2 regions of the Paenibacillus solisilvae genome follow, and region 2 is predicted to be linked to the other one. Evidence: riboswitches for the same ligand, from Rfam matches in the RefSeq annotation. Region 2 holds a riboswitch; the other holds the start of a gene.
The links. A riboswitch is a leader RNA that binds a small molecule or an ion and turns the genes downstream of it on or off. The one in region 2 is predicted to bind glycine.

Region 1 (7,636 bases), on a different contig from region 2:
CAAAGTATTGATGCCGTTCATTCTGTTCGTCATGGCATTGATTATAATCAGCTTGAACTGGAACACACTATAAGATAAGGAGCTATTTCAATGAACATCCAAATATTAGGACCTGAACACCAAGGTAAAGAAGAATTCGATGGCGGCAAAATAAAGGCGCAGAAACCTCTTGGTTTCTCGGGGCAAGGGGCTGTTACGGTTAGGCTTGGTCCTCTTTTCTACTGGGCTTGGGGACATGCAGAGGCGGAAGGAGGCATCGGGTTTCATCCTCACCAAGGATTTGAGATCATTTCTTATGGAATTACCGGTCAAGGCTTTCACAAAGACACGACCGGTTCGGAAAGCATCCTTGGACCAGGCGATATTCAACTCATGCAAGCGGCTCGGGTATTCAACATGCCGAAAGCGTCGAGGCGGGTTTCGAGAGTTTTCAAATCTGGCTTGAACCTTACTTGAATGAAGCAGTAAGGCGAGCGCCAACCTATTCTCTGTTCAAGCACGAGCAGTTCCCTCAGACACGCCAGGATGGGGTGAACGTAAAGACAATATTGGGAGAAGGCTCGCCTGTCCTCCAACTGGTAACAGATACGCGGATGTTTGACGTCGAGATTCAGCCAGGGGCGTCGTACGTCCATCGGCTATTGCCGAACCGGACGCTTGCCGGATTGTCGATTAGAGGTGCCGTCGGTTCCTTCTGGACATCGGGACAAGAACCCGTTTCATTCAAGAATAAAGACTTCGCCGTCGTTCAAAGTGAACAAGAGGGAGAAATCAACATTCGCGCTGAAGGTGAGAAGCTTCGGATTTTTCTAATTGAAATTCCATCAGAAGTCGAATATCCTTTGTATAAGAAAGCAAGATAAGGTGGTTGAGGAATGACAGAACGCGATACTGAGGGTAAGGCTCTTGATTTAAGGCTAATACGCGTAATGAGAAACATGGCTAAGGCACTGTTTGAGAGCTTAGAACGCGACATTGACAGCTATGGCCTCGATAGGGAAACCTTCCAAATTCTCGAGTTTCTATACAATAAAGGTCCGCATCCAATCCAGAAAATAAGCGACACGTTCTCGATTCCAAGCGGGAGTATCACCTATGTGGTAGATAAGCTGGAGAAAAAGGGGTTCGTGCAACGGCTTCCAATCCCAGGTGACCGACGCAAAACGAATGTGACATTGACCGAAGAAGGCCGAAGCTACTTCGATAATATCTTCCCTAAGCATGTTCAGACGATATCCGACAATTTGTCCTTTGTGACGGATGAGGAGAAGCACGAACTTATTGTGCTGCTTAAGAAAATCGGGTATGGTATCAAAGACCGCCAAGGCAATGAAAATGGAAATAGGTCGGAACCTCTCTGAATCTCAGTGGAAATGAATCAGGGAGTTTCTCATAAGCATGATGCCCATTTGTATGATGAGGTCAGCCAGTTATTACTGGTTGACCTCTTTTGTATTGTTGAACGTCTTAAAAATCTAATGCTGGAAAAAATTAAAAATTGGCTTGATATAGGGTATGGGGGTATGGTATATTTCAATTGTGAGGAGGCAATGCTAATGGAACAAAACGAGAACCAAGAATTGAATGACAGCTGCCATACGGACAGTAATCGAAAAAGTCACCATTCTGATAAAACTAAGAGCAGTCTGATTTCTAGGCTCAATCGCATCGAAGGACAAATTCGCGGCGTAAAAGGTCTTATTGAAAAGGATACGTATTGTGACGATGTATTGAACCAAATTGCGGCGATTCAATCTGCTTTAAACGGTGTTGGGAAGCTGCTGCTGGAGCATCACTTGAATAGCTGTGTCGTTGAACGCATTCAAGAAGGCGATAATGAAGTTATTAAAGAGCTCATGATTACGATGAATAAATTAATTAAATAATTAGGAGAGATTATAGATGCAAACAGTTACACTTCTTGTGGAGGGTATGTCCTGCGGCCATTGCGTGAACTCTGTTGAGGGCGCAGTTAACAAACTTGGTGTTTCCAGTAAAGTTGATTTGAGTGGTGGATCCGTTACTGTTGACTTCAATGAGTCTAAAGTTTCTTTGGATGCTATTAAAAAAGCGATTGAAGATCAAGGATACGACGTCGTGTAATCATGAAGAGCCGCTTCATGCGGCTCCAAAGAACACCTATTTTTTTTCAAAAAAATATACCCCATAGGGGTATTCTGTTGTTGGAGGGTTGAAATGGAGAAACAATTAGAGCAGCAACAAGCGAATCTTCAAATTACGGGCATGACATGTGCGGCATGCGCGAACCGGATAGAAAAAGGATTGAAGAAATTAGAAGGCGTTGCAGATGCCAATGTAAATTTCGCCCTTGAGAAGGCATCTGTATCCTATAATCCGAATCAAATCAGCGTATCAGCAATGGAAGAAAAAATACTGGATCTGGGTTACAGCACTGTAAAGGATACAGTCGATTTTAATATCATCGGTATGACCTGCGCAGCGTGCGCTATGCGTATTGAAAAAGGCTTAAATAAAATTCCAGGAGTGAGCAAAGCTGCCGTTAATCTTGCATTAGAATCTGCCCATGTTGAATATAGCGCTGCCGAGGTCTCGGTAAACGAGATGAGTAAGAAAATTGAGCAGCTTGGGTACAAAGCCATACGAAAAGAGGAAAAAGCGGCAGAAGGCGATTATAAGCAAAAAGAAATTCGCCATAAGAAAATGCAGCTTGCGGCTTCAGCCATCCTTTCGTTTCCGCTTCTGTGGGCTATGGTAAGTCACTTCTCTTTTACATCATGGATTTATCTGCCTGATTTCTTAATGAACCCATGGGTGCAGCTGGTACTTGCTACACCGGTACAGTTTATTATCGGTCGTCAATTTTACGTAGGGGCATACAAAGCCCTTCTTAATAAAAGCGCCAATATGGATGTGCTTGTTTCCCTTGGAACATCGGCAGCGTACTTTTATAGTTTATATTTGACGCTGCAATGGGCAGCTTCTGTCGGTGCTCACCGCCATGAGCCGGATATGTATTACGAGACCAGCGCGATTCTTATTACGTTGATCATCTTAGGAAAATTATTTGAAGTGTTAGCGAAGGGTCGGACTTCTGAAGCCATTAAAAAAATGATGGGGCTTCAGGCAAAAACAGCGTTAGTCATTCGGAATAATCAAGAAGTATCTATTCCGGCTCAAGAAGTTGTCATTGGGGATATTGTTCTCGTAAAACCGGGTGAGAAAATTCCAGTCGACGGTGAAGTCGTAGACGGTTTGTCCGCTGTTGATGAATCCATGCTTACGGGGGAAAGTATCCCAGTTGAGAAAAAAGCCGGTGAACCTGTTATTGGGGCTACCGTTAATAAAAACGGAAGCTTAAAAATTAAAGCAACCCGTGTTGGTAAAGAGACAGCTCTTGCACAAATAATTAAAGTTGTGGAAGAAGCTCAAGGTTCTAAAGCGCCTATTCAGCGTATCGCCGATGTGATCTCGGGGATCTTTGTCCCGATTGTTGTAGGAATTGCTGTTGTAACATTTCTGGTTTGGTTTATCTGGGCTGCCCCTGCCGATTTTGCAGCTGCACTGGAAAAGGCAATAGCGGTCCTTGTGATTGCTTGCCCATGTGCTTTAGGCCTTGCGACACCAACATCAATTATGGCTGGCTCTGGCCGCGCGGCGGAGTTTGGCATTCTGTTTAAGGGCGGAGAACATTTAGAATCGATGCAAAAAGTGCAAACGGTCGTACTTGATAAAACGGGCACGGTAACCAAAGGCAAACCTGAACTTACAGACGTCCGAATGGAGAACATGGATGAAGCCACAGCGCTTCGCCTAATTGGTTCTGCCGAAAAACAATCGGAGCACCCGCTTGCTGAGGCGATTGTTGCTGGTATTCTTGCAAGAGGCATCACATTGACCGCCACTGAGCAGTTTGAAGCCATTCCTGGCTACGGAATTCGAGCTATCGTAGAAGGTAAGGACGTTCTGGTTGGAACCCGTAAACTCCTGCAGCGTGAAGCCATCGATTTTGGAAAAGCGGGTACCGCTATGGAAGAGCTCGAATTTGAAGGGAAAACCGCTATGCTCGTTGCCGTAGATAACAAGTATGCAGGTATGGTCGCCGTAGCGGATACGATCAAGGACTCATCGAAAGAGGCAGTAGCTCGCTTAAAACAAATGGGCATCGAGGTCATTATGATTACAGGCGACAACAAACGGACGGCGCATGCAATCGCTCATCAAGTAGGCATTAATCGTGTTCTCGCTGAAGTTCTTCCGGAAGGCAAAGCAGAGGAAGTAAAAAAACTTCAAGGACAAGGAAAGATAGTGGCAATGGTAGGCGATGGCATTAATGATGCCCCGGCTCTTGCCACTGCTGACGTCGGCATAGCCATAGGCACCGGTACTGACATTGCAATGGAAGCAGCGGACGTGACGCTGATGCGCGGAGAACTTACGAGTATTGCAGATGCCATTTACATGAGCCGTAAAACGATAACCAACATTAAACAGAACCTGTTTTGGGCACTCGGTTATAATACGCTAGGAATTCCGATTGCCGCTATAGGACTCTTAGCACCCTGGGTAGCAGGAGCTGCTATGGCACTTAGCTCGGTATCCGTTGTGTTAAACGCCTTACGCTTGCAGAGAGTGAAGTTATAATCTTGTTTTCAAAGAGACAGGAGACAAACATGAAAAAAGCAGTGATTTCAATTTTACTGGCAGTTGCGTTCTTGACGGCATGCGGAAAATCAGGCGGTTCTATGGACCATTCCTCACATGGCGAAACATCAGGAACAACGAATAATGCGGCAATGGATCATAGCGGTATGACAATAGAGGCAGGTTCCAATCAAGCTGTCAATGTCCAAGCCCAGTTCAAGCTTTCTAGTGATAAGACAATGCCGAAGAAAGATACGACGATTATGATTCATATCCAGGACAAAAACGGTAAACCGATTGATGAATTTGATACCGTACATGAAAAACAGATGCATTTTATCATTGTAAGCAAGGATTTGTCCTTCTTCAACCACATTCACCCTGATTATAAAGGAAACGGTGAGTTCACCGTAACCACACAATTTCCAACAGCCGGAGAGTTCAAGATGATTGCCGACATCACTCCAACAGGCATGGGCGCGATGAATAAGAGCCAGTGGATTTCGGTTCAAGGAGAGTCTCCTGCTCAAAAATCAATTGAACCTGATGCTGTATTAACTAAAGTGGTGGATGGTAAAGTGGTAACGCTTTCGATTGATCACCTTATGGCCGACATGGAACTGAACTTGAACTTCAATATTAAAGACGCTCAGACGAAGCAGCCTGTAACGGACCTTCAGCCGTATCTAGGAGCTGTTGGACACGTCGTGATCTTAACCCAAGATGCAGAAAATTACCTGCACGTGCACCCGATTGATGAAAAGGTTTCGGGACCGGATGCCAAATTTATGACGACGTTCCCGCATAGCGGCGTGTACAAGATTTGGGGTCAATTCCAGCAAAATGATAAGGTCTTTACAGTACCTTTTGTTGTAAAAGTACCGTAAAGATTGATGCCCAGTTTCACGGCAAACTGGGCTATTTATATATTCCACAGAAAACCTAATTGTCGACAAAACAAGTGTTGTACTTACAATATAGTATGACAAACTTTTTTCCTAAGCTGGATTATAATTTAGATATGTCAGAAATCCTACACTTGGGAGGATGGTCAAATGGACGAGCAATTCATAAAGAGGTTACATACGCTAAATCGCAACGATGATTTGAGATCCAGACTATTGATCGACGGTGTTAAACTCACTCTTAAACGCAAACAGGAATTGGGTTTGTTAGAGAGGTTTTTTAAAAACAAAGCGAAATCGAATATTGCTGTTAAAGGATGGAATTGAAGTTATTTTTCTATAAAAAACTCGGATCGGCGTTATTTCTCCGGTCTTTTTTTGTGTTTGCTGTAATGGAAATAAGTCAATATAGTAAGTGACGGCTTTTCTTTAAGTTAGAACGTGAATGGAGTTTTAAACGGCGCCACATATGCTATATTGACACCGAAGTTCGCTCTGCATTATTCTTAGAGAGATCTGACTGAACTTATGGAAATAATTCAATATAGCGCGGATGATGACGCACGGGAGAGACCACCCTCGTATAGTGGAAGGGCGGCACCGAAGGAGCAAGCTGCAGGTAGGCACGTACAGGCAGTTAATCTCTCAGGTACAAGGAACCGTCGCCGGACGCGGCTCTGGAGAGAGCTTTCTAGCCACCCAAGGGGACCCGCGGAGGGAATAAATCCGTAAAAACTCTCAGGTACAAGGGACAGAGAAAAGGTGTTGCATGCCTTTTTGCTGTCTTTTTCATTTGCTTTTTTATGAAATATGCCTATAGGGAGCGTTGGAACAGGTGAGATTTAAAAATGTTTTTTCCATTATTGGCCCGTCCATGGTCGGACCCTCCAGTTCCCATACAGCAGGAGCAGTACGCATCGGGAGAGTGGCGCGACAGCTGCTTGGATGCCGCCCGAAAGAGGCCAAAATGACGCTGTACGGCTCATTTGCCGAGACGTATTGGGGTCATGGTACGGACCTGGCTCTAACCGCAGGCCTTTTAAATTACGACACGGATGATGAGCGCATTCCTCAGGCGGACGTTCTTGCAGAAGAAGCGGGAATGACATTGGAATGGGTTCAGGGAAAAGGCAACGGTCCTCATCCCAATTCGGTCAAAATCAACCTGTCGAACGAAGGAAGGAAAGCCGAAATCGTAGCCGCCTCTATCGGTGGGGGGACGATTGCCGTTTATTCCATGAACGGTTTTGATGTGCAGATCACGGGCGAATTTCCCACGATTGCCGTAACGCATTCCGACAAACAGGGGGTTCTCGCCAATATGACCGCTCTGCTTAGTCAGGAGGGGTTTAATATCGGTTATATGGATGTGGATCGCAAGGGACGGAGTGGCGATGCAATGACCGTATTTGAACTGGATTCGGCTCCAGGGGAAAGCACTATAGAGCGGATTCATCACCTGCCGCACATTAAGGAAGTTACGATGATCGATTTGACCAAAAGGAGCTGAAACTTTATATGAGATTCGAGACCCTTGAACAGCTGGCTGAAATATGCCGAAAGGAGAATAAAACGATTGCCGAGGTTATGCTGGAGGATCAGGCTCAGGAAACCGGCGTTGAGACCGAGGAGATCTTCCGTCAGATGGCCGAATACTACGGGGTAATGAAAGAGGCTGTACGTCAGGGACTCACGGGGAACACCAAATCCCGCAGCGGCCTGACCGGCGGCGACGCCAAAAGAGTGTCGGATTATATGCAGCGAGGCGAGACCTCTCTGGGAGGTCCGGCGGCTGAGGCGATGACCTACGCGCTGGCTGTATCCGAGGTAAACGCCTCCATGGGCAGAATTATCGCGACCCCCACTGCCGGATCCTGTGGCATCATCCCCGGGGTGTTCGTCAGCGCCCAGGAGAGATTTGACTGGGACGATGAACATTTGATAAAGGGTTTGTTCTGTGCCGGTGCTATAGGTTATGTTATAGCCAATAACGCATCCATTTCAGGTGCCGAAGGCGGCTGTCAGGCAGAGGTGGGTTCAGCTATCGGAATGGCCGCCGGCGCTATGGTGGAGCTCCGCGGCGGCACGGCACAGCAGGCCGTTCACGC
Region 2 (7,636 bases):
TGCATCAAACATCATCGGAATGAGTATGTTATCCTTGTATACGAAGTTCGATAAATGGGTAATGATTTCATTCATATAGGACAGATTGTATTGAATTTGGGAGAGCACCTTCAGATTAGATTCCTGTTGATTGTTCTTAACCGACCTTTCCAGAATGTAAGTGTTCGCGATCGATAAGGACAGAAGCACCAAAAACATCGAGAGCATGATGGAGATCAATACGCGCTGCAAGTATTTTTTGGATTTATAAAATCCCAATACCTTCATTTGGGGCCCCTCCCGAAAATTAATGCGCTTACATTTTAGTCCCTATTATGGCAAATGAATATTAAAAGTTCCACTGCGATTAATAAACGACTATAATATATACAGGTTAATTCAGGACCAGGATGCATGACAAGCAAAACAGTTTACTACGATAATGAGGTGCACAATGATTGTTATAAAAACAAAAGAAGAAATAAATAACATGCGCAAAGCCGGCATCATTCTCGCCTCCTGCCACCAAGAAATCGCCAAGCTGATCAAGCCTGGAATCACAACGGATGAAATCGATCAATTTGCCGAAAAATTCATGCTGGAGCATGGAGCAACACCTGAGCAGAAAGGCTATAACGGCTACCGCTTCGCAACATGCGCCTCCATCAATGACGTCATCTGCCATGGCTTCCCCTCTGCCACAGCGCTTAAAGACGGCGACATCGTCACGATCGATATGGTCGTTAATTTGAACGGCTGGCTCGCTGATTCCGCCTGGTCCTATGCGGTGGGCAAAGTCTCTGATGAAGCCCGGCGCCTGTTGAACGTGACTGAGCAATCCCTGTACAAAGGTATTGAACAAGCGGTTGCAGGCAACCGCATCGGAGATATCTCCAATGCGATTCAAGTCTATGCTGAAGCGGAAGGTTTCTCGGTTGTACGGGAGTTTATCGGTCATGGCATCGGTTCTCAAATGCATGAGGAACCGCAAGTTCCCCACTACGGCCCTCCCGGCAGAGGTCCGCGTCTGAAGGAAGGCATGGTCTTGACCATTGAGCCGATGCTCAATGTCGGCGCTTGGAAGAGCAAGCTGGATTCAGACGGATGGACCGCAAGAACAATTGACGGCAAGCTCTCTGCGCAGTACGAGCACACGCTTGCTATTACAGAGGATGGACCATTTATTCTCACCAAGCTTTAATCAATAAGGGCTGTGCCTGGCTCAGTGACGATGATCACCGCAGACAGGCACAGCCCTTATGTGATTGATGCAGGCGGCAGGCTTCTCTGACTTACCGGCGGAAGTTCCATTCCTGCGTGCCGTATTTCTCCCGAACAAGCTTAGCCGCAAGCTCCTCCTCGTAGCCGCTCAGCTTCTCTACGATGAATTCCGTTTCAAGACCTTCGGCGAAGCCTTGTCGAAAGGCTTCTTCGACCTCCCTAATCGTAACCGGACTGCCGTTCTTCGACTGTAAGCAAGGATTAATGGCAGCAGCTTTCTGATCAAATGTCTGCTTGATTTCCTCCCTCGCCTTCACGTCCTTGAAGAGAAGCAGGCGGAATAACAAGTCCGTATCCAGATCCAGCAGGACTGAGCCATGCTGCAAAATCATTCCCCTGGCTCGCATCTGCGCACTGCCGGCTATTTTCTTCCCCTCCAGGACAAGCTCATACTTCGAAGGCGAATCAAAGCAAGCCGGGGACGTTATCCCCTTCTCAACCTGCTGGGGGGAGTCCTGTGCGGCAAGGCCGGTCATTTCAGCATGCAGCCCCAATTTTTGAAACCCGTAGAGCAAGCCCATGCTGAGCACACGGTAAGCATCCGTCACATTTGCCGGCATACCCGGATAGCTCTCAGAGACGATGATACTGTAAGTCAGCTCCTGATCATGAAGCACGGCACGTCCGCCGGTCGCCCTTCTGACAAAACCGATCCCGTTCTCCATTACCCTTGATACGTCTATTTCCTTATGGACCCGTTGAAAATATCCGATCGATAACGTAGGCGGATTCCAGCCATAGAAACGGACGGATGGAAGCGTGCGGCCCTCGCTGTGGGCGATAAGCATGGCCTCGTCAATCGCCATGTTCTCCTCCGGTGAACGGCTGCCGGTATGAACGAATCTCCAAGGTGCACCCATAACTACGCTCCCTTCAATCAGCTCCTTTTGATGACAGGCGGTTGTCTTGCTGATTCGATTGCGTATTAGTCAATCAACGTCCGATATCGATCCGCGGATAAAAGTTTGTTCAGCGCATTTTCTACATTTCCATCGACTTCTACCTCAACGATCCAACCACCCTCGTAAGGCTCGCCGTTAACAAGCTCCGGCTGTTCCATAAGCGTCTGATTCACCTTAGTGACCGTCCCCGAAACGGGACAGTAGAGCTCCGAAACGGTCTTCACGGATTCAATGGATCCGATGCTCTCACCTGCTGTGACGGCCGTGCCCGTCTCAGGAAATTCAACAAAAACGATGTCTCCAAGCAAGCTCTGCGCGTAATCCGTTATGCCGACCCGAACGATTTGCCCTTCAACCGCCAGTACCCACTCATGTTCATCGCTATAGACCAGATTTTCTCTAACCTCACTCATCGGTACACGCCTCTTTTCGAATTAGTTGGTGAAGCGAAGAATAGAATAAAGGAGCATCAGCTGTTCTAAAAGCAGGAAGAAACGCCATTGCGCTATCCGCTAAGGAGGTCATACAAGTCTCTTCCCTTAAATCTATAGCGGGAACGAAGCGAAAATTCATCATTCCCCGTCCAAAAAAAAGGACAGAGAAAAGGAATTGCGCCTCTTCTCTGTCCTCGGTACCTGAGAGTTTAAGACATGACGGCTTTCAAGGCCATGCAGTCCTTACACCTTGGGTGGCTTTCGCGCTCTCCAGAGCTGCGTCCGATACCGGTTCGTTTACCTGAGAGATTACCCGTTAACCGGCGGGTTAACGGCTTGCTCCTTCGGTGCCGCATCGGCAAGCTGCCTGAGCGGTCTCTCCCGACTATCTTCATCCGCATCATATCCAGTTGTCTCCATCAAGCATAGTTCACTCTCTCTTTTTATGTCAATATAGTTAACAATAAAAATAGATTTCGTATAATCAAAGGTTGACATTGATTGATGCACAACGTTTATAATAAAGCTATCAGTGTGAATGGACAATTGAATACGCGGATGATGGTAGAGGGAGAGATTACCTGAAACCGGGGTAACGCCGAAGGAGTAAGCCTGCCCGCAGGTGAATCTCTCAGGCAAAAGGACTTTTATCGGACGCATCTCTGGAGAGCATCCTAATTTCTTTAGGATCACCCAAGGTGAAACTGTTAAGCAACATGTGGATAACATTAATTTATGTTTGCATGTAACTTAACAGGTAACTCTCAGGTACAAAGGACAGAGCAGAAGGAAGAGACTGCGCAGCTTTAGCTGCGTATTCGGATTCCTTTTGCCTGTCTTTTTTAATTGGTGTGACCTGTCGGTTATGGAAGCTAATTTATGAAAGAGGTGATGAGATGGAGCCTTTACAACGCACACCGCTCTTCCCGCATTATGCCGCCTTCCCAGCCGTCCGATGCATCGATTTTGGCGGCTGGGAGCTGCCTGTTCAGTTTACCGGCATTCAACAGGAGCATGATGCCGTGCGCCGTCAGGCAGGGTTATTCGACGTCTCCCACATGGGTGAATTCCTGGTAACCGGAATGTATGCAGAAGCTTTTTTGCAGCAGATGACGACGAACGATATCGCGAATCTGGCTGCGGGACAAGCGCAGTACACACTCATGTGTTATCCGAATGGCGGGGTCGTAGATGATTTGCTCGTATACAAATATTCAGACGATCAATTCATGCTCGTCGTCAACGCCTCCAACATCGACAAGGATTGGGCTTGGCTGCAGGATCATATTATTGGCGACGTTGTGATGGAGAACCGTTCCCGTGTAACGGCTCTTCTTGCCCTGCAGGGGCCTCTTGCCTCGGCCATATTATCCCGGGTTACCGATGCAGACACCGGCAGCCTCGCTTCCTTCCACTTTATCCATCCAGCCGTCGTCTGCGGTGTTCCCGCGCTTGTTTCCCGCACGGGCTACACCGGCGAAGATGGCTTTGAGATTTATGCTCCAGCTGATCAAGCGGGGATCGTATGGAAAGGCTTGCTTGCTGCCGGGCATGGGGACGGACTTATTCCTGCCGGACTTGGCGCTCGCGACACGCTGCGTTTCGAAGCGAGGCTTCCTTTGTACGGACAGGAATTATCTCCTGATATTTCGCCGCTTGAGGCCGGACTTGGCTATTTCGTTAAACTGCTTAAAGGGGATTTTATCGGACGCGGGGCATTGCTGGAGCAGCAAAAATTAGGGTTAACGCGTAAATTAGTCGGGCTCGAGCTGATCGACCGCGGAATTCCGAGGCCGCATTATCCCGTCTATGCGGACGGCTCACTCATCGGCGAGGTGACAACCGGTACGCAGTCCCCCTCTCTGAAGCGGAACCTGGGGCTGGCGATGATAAAAATGGACTATACGGCTTTAGATACGGAAGTTCTCGTCGAGATCCGGGGGAAGATGCTGAGGGCCCGCATTGTGAAAACCCCTTTTTACAAAAATACGCCCGCATCCGGCAAAGGAGTGACTGCGCCATGAACCACCGCTACTTACCGATGACGGAGCAGGATCAGGCTGATATGCTCCAGACGATAGGGGCAGACTCCATCGAAGATCTCTTCATCGACATACCGGAATCCGTGCGTTACTCCGGCGTCCTCCCCATGTCCGCTGCGCTTAGCGAGCCGGATCTGCTGAAGCATATGCGCCAATTATCCGACCGCAATGCAGACTTTGACCGTTATGCCTGCTTCCTCGGCGCAGGTATCTATGATCACCATATTCCTGTCATCATCAACCACATGATTTCCCGCTCCGAATTTTATACAGCCTACACCCCTTACCAGCCGGAGATCAGCCAAGGAGAGCTGCAGGCCATCTTTGAATTCCAATCCTATATTTGTGAATTAACAGGCATGAAGGTGGCCAATGCCAGCATGTACGACGGAGCAACCGCTCTCGCGGAGGCTGCCGCGCTGGCCAGCGGTGCAGTGAAGCGGAAGCAGATTCTTGTTTCCCGCACCGTTCATCCCGAGGCTAGAGAAATTCTGCTGACATCGGCACACGGTCTGGGCCTTAAGATTACCGAGATCGGCTGCAGCAATGGCACAACAGATCTGAATGAGCTTGCTGCCGCTGTTACTGAGGATACTGCCGCCGTTCTGATCCAAAGCCCGAATTTTTTCGGCTGCATCGAGGATGTCAGAGCCATTGAGCCGCTTATTCACGCCAAGAAAGGACTGCTCGTCTTAAGCACCAACCCGATGTCGCTCGGTTTATTGGAATCCCCCGGGGAACTTGGTGCAGACATAGCTGTCGGCGATGCGCAGCCGCTTGGCATTCCTGCGGCACTCGGCGGTCCGACCTGCGGCTTCTTCGCAGTAACAGAAGCGCTGATGCGCCGCATTCCCGGGCGAATCGTCGGCCAGACCGTCGATCAGAACGGGCAAAGAGGCTTCGTGCTCACGCTGCAGGCACGCGAACAGCATATCCGCCGGGAGAAAGCGACCTCTAATATATGCTCCAATCAAGCGCTGCTTGCCCTTTGTGCATCCATTTACATGTCAACGATGGGCAAGCAGGGCATGCAGGAAACGGCTTTGCTCAATTTGCGCAAAGCACATTATGCAGCGGAACAATTCACGCTTACTAACGAAGGGAAGCTCAGTCTGCCATTTTCAGCCCCCTTCTTCAACGAATTCGTCCTCCGGCTGCCGGAGGGTGCCGATCCCGCCGTCATCAATAAGAAGCTGTTGGAAGCCGGGTTCATTGGCGGCTATGATCTTGGCCGTGCTTATCCGGAGCTTCAGGGTCATCTATTAGTTGCTGTTACGGAACGGAGAACGAAGGACGAAATCGACCGGTTCGTCCTTGAATTGGAGGCCTGTATATGAAACCCGAGAAAGCACTCATATTCGAGCTCAGCAAGCGAGGACGCGTCGCTTATTCTCTTCCGGCATGCGATGTTCCGGAGATTGCCCCGTCTGATGTGATTCCAGCTTCGCTGCTGCGAAGCGCACCGGCAGCGCTGCCTGAAGTATACGAGGTCGATGTCATTCGTCATTATACCGAATTATCCAGGCGCAACTTCGGCGTTGATAATGGCTTCTATCCGCTTGGTTCCTGCACGATGAAATACAATCCCAAGATCAATGAAGATACCGCCAGATTCGCCGGATTCGCCAAAATCCATCCCTATCAGCCTGAAGAGAGCATACAGGGCGCCCTCGAGCTGCTCTATACCCTGCAGCAGGATCTCGCTGCTCTGACCGGCATGGATTTCGTTACCCTTCAGCCTGCAGCCGGGGCACATGGCGAATGGACGGGACTTATGCTCATTCGTGCATATCATGAGAGCCGCGGCGAAGTACGCACGAAGGTCATCGTGCCCGATTCCTCCCACGGAACCAACCCGGCCAGCGCAACGACGGCCGGATTTGACACCATAACAATCAAATCCAATGAGCGCGGCATGGTTGATTTGGAAGCATTACGCGCGGCCGTAGGAAACGATACAGCAGCGCTGATGCTGACCAATCCCAGTACACTGGGCTTATTCGAAGAACAGATTGTCGAGATCGCCGATATCGTTCATGAAGCAGGCGGCCTTCTCTATTATGACGGAGCCAATTCCAATGCCATTATGGGTATCACGAGACCCGGCGATATGGGCTTCGACGTTGTTCATCTCAACCTTCATAAAACCATGAGCACGCCCCATGGCGGCGGAGGTCCCGGTGCCGGGCCGGTCGGCGTGAAGAACAGGCTTATCCCGTTTCTGCCTGTACCGGTTGTCGGCAAACGCTCTGACGGCACCTTCTTCTGGGATTCCGACAGGCCGCAGTCAATCGGCAGAGTCAAAGCTTTCTACGGCAACTTCGGTATTCTCGTTCGCGCCTACACCTACATCCGCACCTATGGGCCGGAGGGTCTGCGGCGGGTTTCCGAATGCGCCGTGCTCAATGCGAATTATATGATGCACCGGCTGGCCCCCTACTACGAGGTTCCTTATCCGGGCGTCTGCAAGCATGAGTTCGTCCTCTCCGGCAAAGGTCTCAAGGCTTATGGCATTCGTACGCTTGATGTGGCCAAACGGCTGCTCGACTTTGGCTATCATCCGCCGACGATCTATTTTCCGCTTAATGTCGAAGAAGCGATTATGATTGAACCAACCGAAACGGAAAGCAAGGAAACCCTTGATGCCTTTATTGAGAAAATGATTCAGATTGCGCACGAGGCCGAGCATACGCCGGAGCTCGTCCGCAATGCACCTTATAATACGGTCATCAAAAGGCTCGATGAAACGGCCGCCGCCCGAAAACCGGTCTTAAATTGTACCTGCAGTTAAACAAAATAAGCCTCCATTCCCGCTGCCGTGGCAGTCGGTTGGAGGCTTTTGCTTTTCCCTTATTAATCAACCAAACATTTCTCAATAACAGCCATACGAAGATATAGCCCATTCTGGGCTTGACGGAAATACGCTGCACGCGGATCCATATCCACCTCAGGGTCAATCTCTCCTGCACGCGGAAGCGGATGCAGAATCATTGCGTTT

Region 1: it holds a riboswitch for glycine, as region 2 does, so the genes downstream of both, sdaAB (L-serine ammonia-lyase, iron-sulfur-dependent subunit beta) here and gcvH (glycine cleavage system protein GcvH) in region 2, are expected to answer to the same signal.

What each region holds. Positions count from the first base shown of each region.
Region 1 is NZ_JBHSOW010000024.1:6,345-13,980, reverse strand. Features, by position in the region: gene ACFPYJ_RS06595 (DoxX family protein) at 1-73, shown strand, start outside; gene ACFPYJ_RS06590 (pirin family protein) at 91-456, shown strand; gene ACFPYJ_RS06585 (pirin family protein) at 531-863, shown strand; gene ACFPYJ_RS06580 (MarR family winged helix-turn-helix transcriptional regulator) at 876-1,361, shown strand; gene ACFPYJ_RS06575 (metal-sensitive transcriptional regulator) at 1,557-1,886, shown strand; gene ACFPYJ_RS06570 (copper ion binding protein) at 1,903-2,103, shown strand; gene ACFPYJ_RS06565 (heavy metal translocating P-type ATPase) at 2,197-4,623, shown strand; gene ACFPYJ_RS06560 (hypothetical protein) at 4,653-5,510, shown strand; gene ACFPYJ_RS06555 (hypothetical protein) at 5,679-5,855, shown strand; glycine riboswitch at 6,083-6,200, shown strand; gene sdaAB (L-serine ammonia-lyase, iron-sulfur-dependent subunit beta) at 6,364-7,038, shown strand; gene sdaAA (L-serine ammonia-lyase, iron-sulfur-dependent, subunit alpha) at 7,047-7,636, shown strand, end outside.
Region 2 is NZ_JBHSOW010000106.1:26,637-34,272, forward strand. Features, by position in the region: gene ACFPYJ_RS27575 (cache domain-containing protein) at 1-267, opposite strand, end outside; gene map (type I methionyl aminopeptidase) at 434-1,180, shown strand; gene ACFPYJ_RS27585 (lipoate--protein ligase family protein) at 1,272-2,120, opposite strand; gene gcvH (glycine cleavage system protein GcvH) at 2,186-2,575, opposite strand; glycine riboswitch at 2,783-2,872, opposite strand; glycine riboswitch at 2,876-2,990, opposite strand; glycine riboswitch at 3,155-3,253, shown strand; glycine riboswitch at 3,257-3,379, shown strand; gene gcvT (glycine cleavage system aminomethyltransferase GcvT) at 3,493-4,620, shown strand; gene gcvPA (aminomethyl-transferring glycine dehydrogenase subunit GcvPA) at 4,617-5,975, shown strand; gene gcvPB (aminomethyl-transferring glycine dehydrogenase subunit GcvPB) at 5,972-7,429, shown strand; gene pyrB (aspartate carbamoyltransferase) at 7,492-7,636, opposite strand, start outside.